4 regions of the Serratia sp. NPDC078593 genome follow, and region 2 is predicted to be linked to each of the others. Evidence: predicted binding sites of a transcription regulator. Region 2 holds the regulator's gene; each other region holds the start of a gene.

Region 1 (2,205 bases), on a different contig from region 2:
TTGTTGATGCTGTTTGGCTTCAGTGGCGAAGGATCAATTGGCGTTGGGGTATTGTATGCCTTTATCAATTATCTTGGCCGTTTGAATGAGCCGTTGATCGAACTGACCTCACAGCAATCCATTCTTCAGCAGGCAGTGGTCGCCGGGGAGCGCATCTTCGAACTGATGGATCGTCGTCAACAGGACTACGGTATGGACGTTCGTCCGTTGCAAAGTGGTCAGATAGAGATTGATAACGTTACGTTTGCCTATCGCGAAGATAAAAAGGTACTGCAAAATATTTCGCTGCAGGTGCCATCGCGGGGGTTTGTGGCGTTGGTCGGCCATACCGGTAGCGGGAAAAGTACGCTCGCTAATTTGCTAATGGGCTACTATCCGGTCAATCAAGGCGAAGTGCGGTTGGATGGCCGCCCGTTATCGAGCTTATCTCACCGTATCTTGCGACAGGGCGTTGCGATGGTGCAACAAGACCCGGTAGTGATCGCAGAATCGGTGCTGTCTAACGTTACGCTCGGCCGTAATATTAGCGAAGAGGCCGTGTGGCAGGCGTTAGAGACGGTACAGTTAGCGGCGTTGGTGCGTGGCTTCCCGCAGGGCATTCACACCCGTTTGGGTGAGCAGGGCAATAACCTGTCGGTTGGTCAGAAGCAACTTTTGGCGATGGCACGCGTGTTGGTGCAGGCACCACAGATCCTGATCTTGGATGAGGCAACCGCAAATATTGACTCCGGCACTGAACAGGCCATCCAGCGTGCCTTGCGGGTGATTCGTGAGCACACTACGCTGGTGGTGATAGCACACCGTTTATCGACCATTGTGGATGCGGATTCAATACTGGTATTGCATCGTGGTCATGCTGTGGAGCAGGGCAACCACCAACAATTGTTAGCGCAAAAAGGGCGTTACTATCAAATGTACCAACTGCAATTGGTAGGCGAAGAGTTGGCCGCTGCCACGCGCGAAGATATTCAACCCGCTTAATCGCCTTTCAGCCATGGCTTCTGCGTATGGGGGCGTGGCTGAGGGCAGCGCACCACTATCAGGCAGCATCGCGGTCTGAACGCCTCATTTTGCACTCCCGTGACGCGCAGTGCACTAGGTTGGTGCACAATAATTAATCACTTTTTCGTGGTAAATATCGTTGCGTGGCTCCGTCGTCCTTTCTCTTTCCTACAGTCTGTACGCTGCGATTAATTTCTGCACGAAATCATTTATGGCACAGCGTTTGCTTTGTTTATCACGTACCCAGGGTGAATTTGGGCTTAATCGTGGAGGGGCAATATGAAGCTGGTTACCGTGGTGATCAAACCGTTCAAATTGGAGGACGTGCGTGAAGCCCTATCCTCTATCGGTATTCAAGGGTTGACCGTAACCGAAGTGAAAGGGTTTGGTCGCCAGAAAGGGCATGCAGAGCTCTATCGCGGCGCTGAATACAGCGTTAATTTCTTACCGAAAGTCAAAATAGACATCGCTATCGCTGATGACCAATTAGATGAAGTGGTCGATGTTATTAGTAAAGCGGCCTACACCGGAAAAATTGGTGATGGCAAGATTTTCGTTGCCGAATTGCAACGTGTTATTCGTATACGCACCGGCGAAACAGATGAATCCGCACTGTAATCGCAGACTCAGTTAAGTTGATGGGATGGATTGCTAATGAAAAAATTTTTATCCACGTTAGGCCTGAGTTTAGTCACCCTCGCTCCCTCTCTGGCACTGGCGGCTCCAGCAGAAATAGACAAGGCAGACAACGCGTTTATGATGATTTGCACCGCATTGGTGCTGTTCATGACGCTGCCCGGCATTGCCCTGTTCTATGGTGGTTTATTACGTTCTAAGAATGTATTGTCGATGCTGACTCAGGTCACCGTGACCTTTGCCTTGGTCTGCGTGCTATGGGTACTGTATGGCTATAGCCTAGCCTTTAGTGAAGGAAATGCCTTTTTTGGTAGCTTTGAAACGGCGATGCTAAAAGGCATTGGAATTGACAGCGTGACTGGCAGCTTTAGCCAAATGGTTCACGTCGCGTTTCAGTGCTCTTTCGCCTGCATCACGGTAGCACTGGTGGTGGGCGGCTTTGCGGAGCGGATCCGCTTCTCTGCGGTGATCATTTTCGCGGTGATTTGGTTTACGCTCTCCTACCTGCCGGTTGCACACATGGTCTGGGGCGGCGGTTTCCTGGCCGCAGATGGCGCACTCGACTTT
Region 2 (2,205 bases):
GTTAAGCTGCGCTGCGGCCAGTTCGCTGATAATCTCCAGAGCGCGCTTCTTGCTATTGCAATGGACTGCGCTTCTGGTGCACTCGATATTTAATACCGAGTTTAATTGCATTGTTTCGTTGTTCATCTCATCTTCACTCAAACCTGGTCTCCGAATTATCTGTGAGCCGGGTTTTGCGTCTGTTAAACCCTGATGGCTTATCGGCGCGTTACTCGAATGAGTAACACGCCGATGGCTGCCGGGTAGCGCTAAGGCTACGTTCGGGCCACTGCTGTAAGCTGGTGGCCCAGAGTGTCAGTGTTGCTTCAGTTTGTCTTTATGTTTGTTCAATTGACGCGCCAGTTTATCAATAAGGCAATCAATTGCAGCATACATATCTTCTTTTTCCGAGGTGGCGTGCAACTCGCCTCCATTCACGTGCAGCGTCGCTTCCGCGATCTGCTGCACTTTTTCCACACTTAAAACGACATACACCTGATTAATACGATCGAAATATTGCTCGAGTTTAGCGAATTTCGTATTCACAAACTCACGTAAAGGTTCGGTGATGACGATGTGGTGTCCGGTAATGTTGAGCTGCATAATGTCTTCCTTCTCTATTGAGGTCAAACCAACTGTTTACGTTGGTTCGACGGCGGGATGGACAAAGACTCTCGGTACTTGGCGACCGTACGCCGTGCCACCCTGATCCCCTGATCGGAGAGCAAGGTTGCAAGCCGGCTGTCGCTCAGCGGTTTGGCGGGGTTTTCCGCCGCGATCAATTTCTTCACCAATGCCCTGATGGCCGTCGAGGAGGCTTCGCCACCGCTGTCGGTATTCACATGGCTGGAGAAGAAATATTTCAATTCGAAAATGCCGCGCGGGCTGTGCAGGAATTTCTGCGTAGTCACGCGTGAGATCGTCGATTCATGCATATCCACGGCCTGAGCGATGTCAGCCAGCACCATGGGTTTCATAAATTCTTCGCCTTGTTCAAAGAACGCTTCTTGCTGCTCGACGATGCATCGTGTGACTTTCAGCAGCGTGTCGTTACGACTTTCCAGGCTTTTTATCAGCCACTTTGCTTCTTGCAGGTTGCTGCGAATAAACTGACCATCGGCTTCGCTACGCGAACTGCTGCCCAGTGCGGCGTACTGTTGGTTGATCTTCAAACGCGGGATACTGTCAGCGTTGAGCTCAACGGCCCACTTGCCCTGAACCTTACGCACCAACACATCAGGGATCACATATTCCGACTCCCCGGTATTGATCGATTGCCCAGGTCGCGGGTCGAGTGACTGAATCAACAGCATCGCTTCTTTCAGTGTATCTTCTTTTGAGCGGGTTGTTCGCATTAGGCTGCGAAAGTCGTGGTTGGCCAATAAATCCAGATGCTCGCTGATAATTAACCGCGCCTCAGCCAGATAAGGCGTGTCCTTGGCATACTGAGAAAGTTGGATTAACAGGCAGTCGCGCAGGTCGCGTGCAGCCACCCCAATGGGATCGAAACGCTGCACCCGTTTGAGCACGGCTTCGACTTCGTCCATCGAGACGCTCTCATCGCCAATGCTTTCCAGAATGTCTTCCAGCGGAACGGTAAGGTAACCGGTGTCGTCAACGGCATCGACAATTGATGTGGCAATGGCGGCGTCGGTATCAGAAAACGGCGTCAGATCCACTTGCCACATCAGGTAATCCTGTAGCGTTTGCGTGGTTTCGCCCTGATAGACCGGCAATTCATCGCCGCTGTAATCGCTGCCGGTGCCGGAGGGGGTGCCCGCGGTGTAGATTTCATCCCAAGTGGCGTCCAGCGGCAGCTCTTCAGGCATATCTTTCTGCTCTAACGCTTCGCGGGTATCTAGCCCTTCAGTTTCGGCGGTTTCTTTGGCGTCGATCTCGTCGTGCAGGTCTGTTTGTTCAAGCAGCGGGTTGCTCTCTAACGCCAGTTGGATCTCCTGCTGGAGTTCAAGCGTGGACAGCTGCAGCAAGCGTATCGCCTGTTGTAGCTGGGGGGGCATGGCCAGTTGTTGACTAAGCCTGAGTTGCAAACCTTGCTTCATAATCTTCTTTCTACTTCCCTTATCCGCCGTTCATTGGGAACAGCTGGCAATCACAGGCGGAATTCTTCGCCCAGATAAACGCGTTTCACCTGCTCATCGGCCAGGATAACGTCTGGCGTGCCGTGGGCGATCAGTTGCCCTTGGCTGACGATGTAGGCGCGCTCGC
Region 3 (2,205 bases), on a different contig from region 2:
CAGCCATGTAACGTTTTATTCCCTCAGCCGCAAGTTTGTGCAGGAGAAGAAAGCGCCGCCTAAGGCGCAGGAAGTGATCTATTACAGTCTGGCCATCGGCCACCATCTGGGGGTGATTGACTGCCTTGAAGCCAAACTCGACTGCCCACTGCCCGCCTTTCGCGATTGGATCGCGCATTTGCCTGACGGCAGCGCCGCCAGACGCAAGCTGGCTGGCGTGGAGCGATTTGGCGAAATCAGCATCGACAGCAGTCATACCCACTTGCTCGCCAACGCACTGAGCCACGCCGCCGAACGCATGAGCGGGCAACAACAGCGTTGGAGCCAACAATTAATCGCCTTGTTGCAATCCATTGAAAACGAACCGGCGATCTATCTGATGGTCAGGAGGCATCATGACTAACGTCTTGCTGTGCGTGGGAAATTGCATGATGGGTGACGACGGTGCGGGGCCGCTATTGGCGGAACGGTGTTTGGCCGCGCCCCCTGCCGGTTGGACGGTGATTGACGGCGGTGCCGCACCAGAAAATGACATACACGCGATTCGGCAACTGCATCCACAACGGCTGGTGATCGTCGACGCCACCGATATGGGGCTTATGCCCGGGGAGATTCGGGTGATCGATCCGGCGGACATTGCTGAAATGTTCATTATGACTACGCACAACATGCCGCTCAGCTTTCTGATCGACCAACTACGCAGCGATATACCCGAGATTACCTTCATCGGCATACAGCCCGAAGTGGTCGCCTTTTATTACCCGATTGGCCCGGCGGTGACGCAAGCGGTCAATAACCTACACCAGCGCCTGAGCCATTGGTCAACCCATGGCGGCTATCCGACATTCAGCGTGACGTCACCGTGACACTGTCATCGACACTTTTGTCGAACCCATCGTCACTAAAAACGTAATCCTCTGTTTTTAAAAACATTACTGGGTTGGCACGCTTTATGTATATAGGTTGCCCTAGCGCAATCGTCCCCAATCAGGAGTTCATGATGAACCGGTTCATTATCGCCGATCCGAAAAAGTGTATCGGCTGCCGTACCTGCGAAATCGCCTGTGTCATGGCACACAGTGAAACACAAGACATATCGGCGTTGACCGCTGCGACCTTCGCCCCGCGGCTGCACGTTATTAAAGGCGTCAACGTCAGTACCGCGGTGTTATGCCGCCAGTGTGAAGACGCGCCCTGCGCCAATGTTTGCCCTAACGGGGCCATCAGCCGTCAAAACGGCATAGTGCTCGTGATGCAGGAACGCTGCATCGGCTGCAAAACCTGCGTGGTGGCCTGCCCCTACGGTGCGATGGAGGTACTCACCCGCCCAGTGATTCGCCAGAACGGCGCACAGTTGAGCGCAACCAGCGACAAAGCGGAAGCGCACAAATGCGATTTATGCATCGGGCGCGACGCTGGCCCCGCCTGTATGGAAACCTGCCCAACCAACGCACTACACTGCGTCGATCGCAATCTGTTGCAGGAAATGAACGCCGAGAAACGCCGCCGGGCGGCGCTCGACAACGTGTCGTCACTGTTTTAGGAATTGAAACGATGAAAAAAATTACGACGGTCTGCCCCTACTGTGGCGCTGGCTGCAAAATGAAATTGGTGGTGGATAATGGCAAAATTATCCGAGCCGAAGCCGCCGATGGGGTGACCAATCAAGGTGAACTGTGCCTGAAGGGTTATTACGGCTGGGACTTTCTGAACGATACCAAACTGCTGACGCCACGCCTAACCCAGCCGCTGATCCGCCGCGAAAAAGGCGGTAAGTTTGAAGCGGTCAGTTGGGATGAAGCCATTCGCTATACCGCGCAACGGCTGCAAGCCATTAAGCAGCAGCACGGCGCGCGCGCTATCATGCATACCGGTTCGTCACGCGGCACCGGCAATGAAACCAACTATGTGATGCAGAAATTTGCCCGCGCGGTGATCGGTAACAACAACGTTGACTGCTGCGCCCGGGTTTGCCACGGCCCGTCGGTAGCCGGTCTACAAGCGACGTTGGGCAACGGTGCGATGAGCAATTCAATCGGCGACATCGAAAACTCAAAATGTTTGCTGATCATCGGCTACAACTGCGCCGATTCGCATCCGATCGTGGCGCGTCGGGTGTTAAAAGCCAAAGAAAAAGGCGCGCAGATCGTGGTCTGCGATCCACGCCGTATTGAGACAGCCCGCATTGCCGACCAACATCTGCAA
Region 4 (2,205 bases), on a different contig from region 2:
AACTCAACCGGGTGCGGCGTCATGCGCACACGATCCATCTCTTCTTTACGCAGGTCGATGTAAGCATCGATCGCGTCGTCGGTAAACACGCCGCCGCGGGTCAAGAACTCGCGATCTTCGCTCAGTGCTGCCAGCGCTTCGTCCAATGAACCGGCCACTTTTGGAATTTCTGCTTCTTCTTCCGGCGGTAGGTCGTACAGGTTTTTGTCCATGGCATCGCCAGGATGGATTTTGTTGATGATGCCGTCCAGGCCTGCCATCAGCAGTGCGGCGAAGCACAGATACGGGTTAGCCGCTGGATCCGGGAAGCGGGCTTCGATACGGCGCGCTTTCGGGCTGGCAACCACCGGGATACGGATGGACGCTGAACGGTTACGGGCCGAGTAAGCCAGCATGACCGGCGCTTCGTAGCCTGGAACCAGACGTTTGTAAGAGTTGGTGGTCGGGTTAGCCAGGGCATTGATGGCTTTAGCGTGTTTGATGATGCCGCCGATATAGAACAGGGCAGTTTCAGACAGGCCGCCGTATTTGTCACCCGCAAACAGGTTGGTGCCATTTTTGGACAGTGACATGTGGCAGTGCATACCGGAACCGTTATCACCAAACATCGGTTTTGGCATAAAGGTCGCGGTTTTACCAAATGCGTGAGCCACGTTGTGAACCACGTATTTATAAATTTGGATTTCGTCCGCTTTTTTGGTCATGGTGTTGAAGCGGGTCGCCACTTCGTTTTGACCGGCGGTCGCTACTTCGTGGTGGTGAGCTTCAACCACCAAGCCCATTTCTTCCATGGTCAGACACATGGTAGAACGCAGATCCTGCGAGGAGTCGACCGGTGGAACCGGGAAGTAACCGCCTTTCACTGCAGGACGGTGGCCTTTGTTACCGCCTTCGTATTGGGTGCCGGAGTTCCATGCGCCTTCGATATCATCGATAGCGACGTGGGAACCGCGAATGCTGCTGCCGAAACGAATGTCGTCAAACAGGAAGAACTCAGGTTCTGGCCCGAACAGCACGGTATCCGCGATGCCGGAAGAACGCAGAAAATCCTCTGCGCGCTTGGAGATAGAGCGTGGGTCACGATCATAGCCCTGCATTGTGCCTGGCTCAAGAATGTCGCAGCGCACAATCAGCGTGGACTCTTCGAAGAAGGGGTCGATAACGGCAGTGCTGGCGTCTGGCATCAGTACCATGTCAGATTCATTAATGCCTTTCCAGCCGCCGATCGAAGAGCCGTCAAACATTTTGCCTTCTTCAAAGAAATCGGCATTAACCTGATGAGCAGGAATGGTGACGTGCTGTTCTTTACCCTTGGTGTCAGTGAAACGCAGGTCTACGAATTTCACTTCATGCTCATTCAGCATCGTCAAAACGTGTTCAGCGGACATACTTAACTCTCCCGGATTTATATTGTCGTCGTCGTGGAACGAATCTGTGGTACTGGCTTGTTTTTGCCTTGTAAAGACTAAAGCGAAAACTGTGCCAACTTTGTAAAAGCGAAATAATCACCATTCTGAGCGGCTTTTACTCACTCTGAGTATGCACCATCAGTGATGCATTGCACCAGGTAAGTGCAAAGAAGTGGGTGTTAAGCACTAAAATGGTGCAAAAGTGCACCTGTTGGTGGTTTTTGCACCGTGAAAGGGATCACAAACTAACCTGTACACGGTTGTTTCTAAGAGATGGTTGTGATCTTGTTTAGTCCCTCGCTTAATACGTGTACAATAGCGCGCTATTTCTAATGCCTGAGGCAAAGCTGTGATCGAAAATTTGCGTAACATCGCCATTATTGCCCACGTTGACCATGGTAAAACCACCCTGGTTGACAAGCTGCTGCAACAATCCGGTACTTTCGGAGAGCGTGTAGAAGCCACCGAACGCGTAATGGACTCCAACGATTTGGAGAAAGAGCGTGGGATTACCATCCTCGCAAAAAACACCGCCATTAATTGGAAAGACTACCGCATCAACATCGTAGATACCCCAGGACACGCCGACTTCGGCGGTGAGGTTGAGCGTGTGATGTCAATGGTCGACTCGGTGCTGCTGGTTGTGGATGCAATGGATGGCCCAATGCCGCAAACCCGTTTCGTGACCAAAAAAGCATTTGCTAATGGTCTGAAGCCGATCGTGGTAATCAACAAGGTTGACCGCCCTGGCGCACGTCCTGACTGGGTTGTGGATCAGGTCTTCGACCTGTTCGTT

Evidence for each region. Region 2 encodes sigma-54, which starts transcription at its own class of promoters, with help from an activator protein. Its sites were predicted from a motif close to GTTGGCACANNTTTCGCTNT; they were not measured.
Region 1: the regulator sigma-54 is predicted to act here: its motif matches at 1,213-1,232, upstream of glnK (P-II family nitrogen regulator).
Region 3: the regulator sigma-54 is predicted to act here: its motif matches at 940-959, upstream of hydN (electron transport protein HydN).
Region 4: the regulator sigma-54 is predicted to act here: its motif matches at 1,468-1,487, upstream of glnA (glutamate--ammonia ligase).

The regions. Positions count from the first base shown of each region.
Region 1 is NZ_JBNNGK010000002.1:4,279-6,483, forward strand. It holds gene ACQKDS_RS02050 (SmdB family multidrug efflux ABC transporter permease/ATP-binding protein) at 1-981, shown strand, start outside; gene glnK (P-II family nitrogen regulator) at 1,282-1,620, shown strand; gene amtB (ammonium transporter AmtB) at 1,657-2,205, shown strand, end outside.
Region 2 is NZ_JBNNGK010000017.1:8,043-10,247, reverse strand. It holds gene ptsN (PTS IIA-like nitrogen regulatory protein PtsN) at 1-126, opposite strand, end outside; gene hpf (ribosome hibernation promoting factor) at 295-582, opposite strand; gene rpoN (RNA polymerase factor sigma-54) at 606-2,039, opposite strand; gene lptB (LPS export ABC transporter ATP-binding protein) at 2,090-2,205, opposite strand, start outside.
Region 3 is NZ_JBNNGK010000005.1:290,648-292,852, forward strand. It holds gene ACQKDS_RS08595 (formate hydrogenlyase maturation HycH family protein) at 1-403, shown strand, start outside; gene hycI (hydrogenase maturation peptidase HycI) at 396-866, shown strand; gene hydN (electron transport protein HydN) at 1,001-1,543, shown strand; gene fdhF (formate dehydrogenase subunit alpha) at 1,555-2,205, shown strand, end outside.
Region 4 is NZ_JBNNGK010000024.1:14,881-17,085, forward strand. It holds gene glnA (glutamate--ammonia ligase) at 1-1,388, opposite strand, end outside; gene typA (ribosome-dependent GTPase TypA) at 1,759-2,205, shown strand, end outside.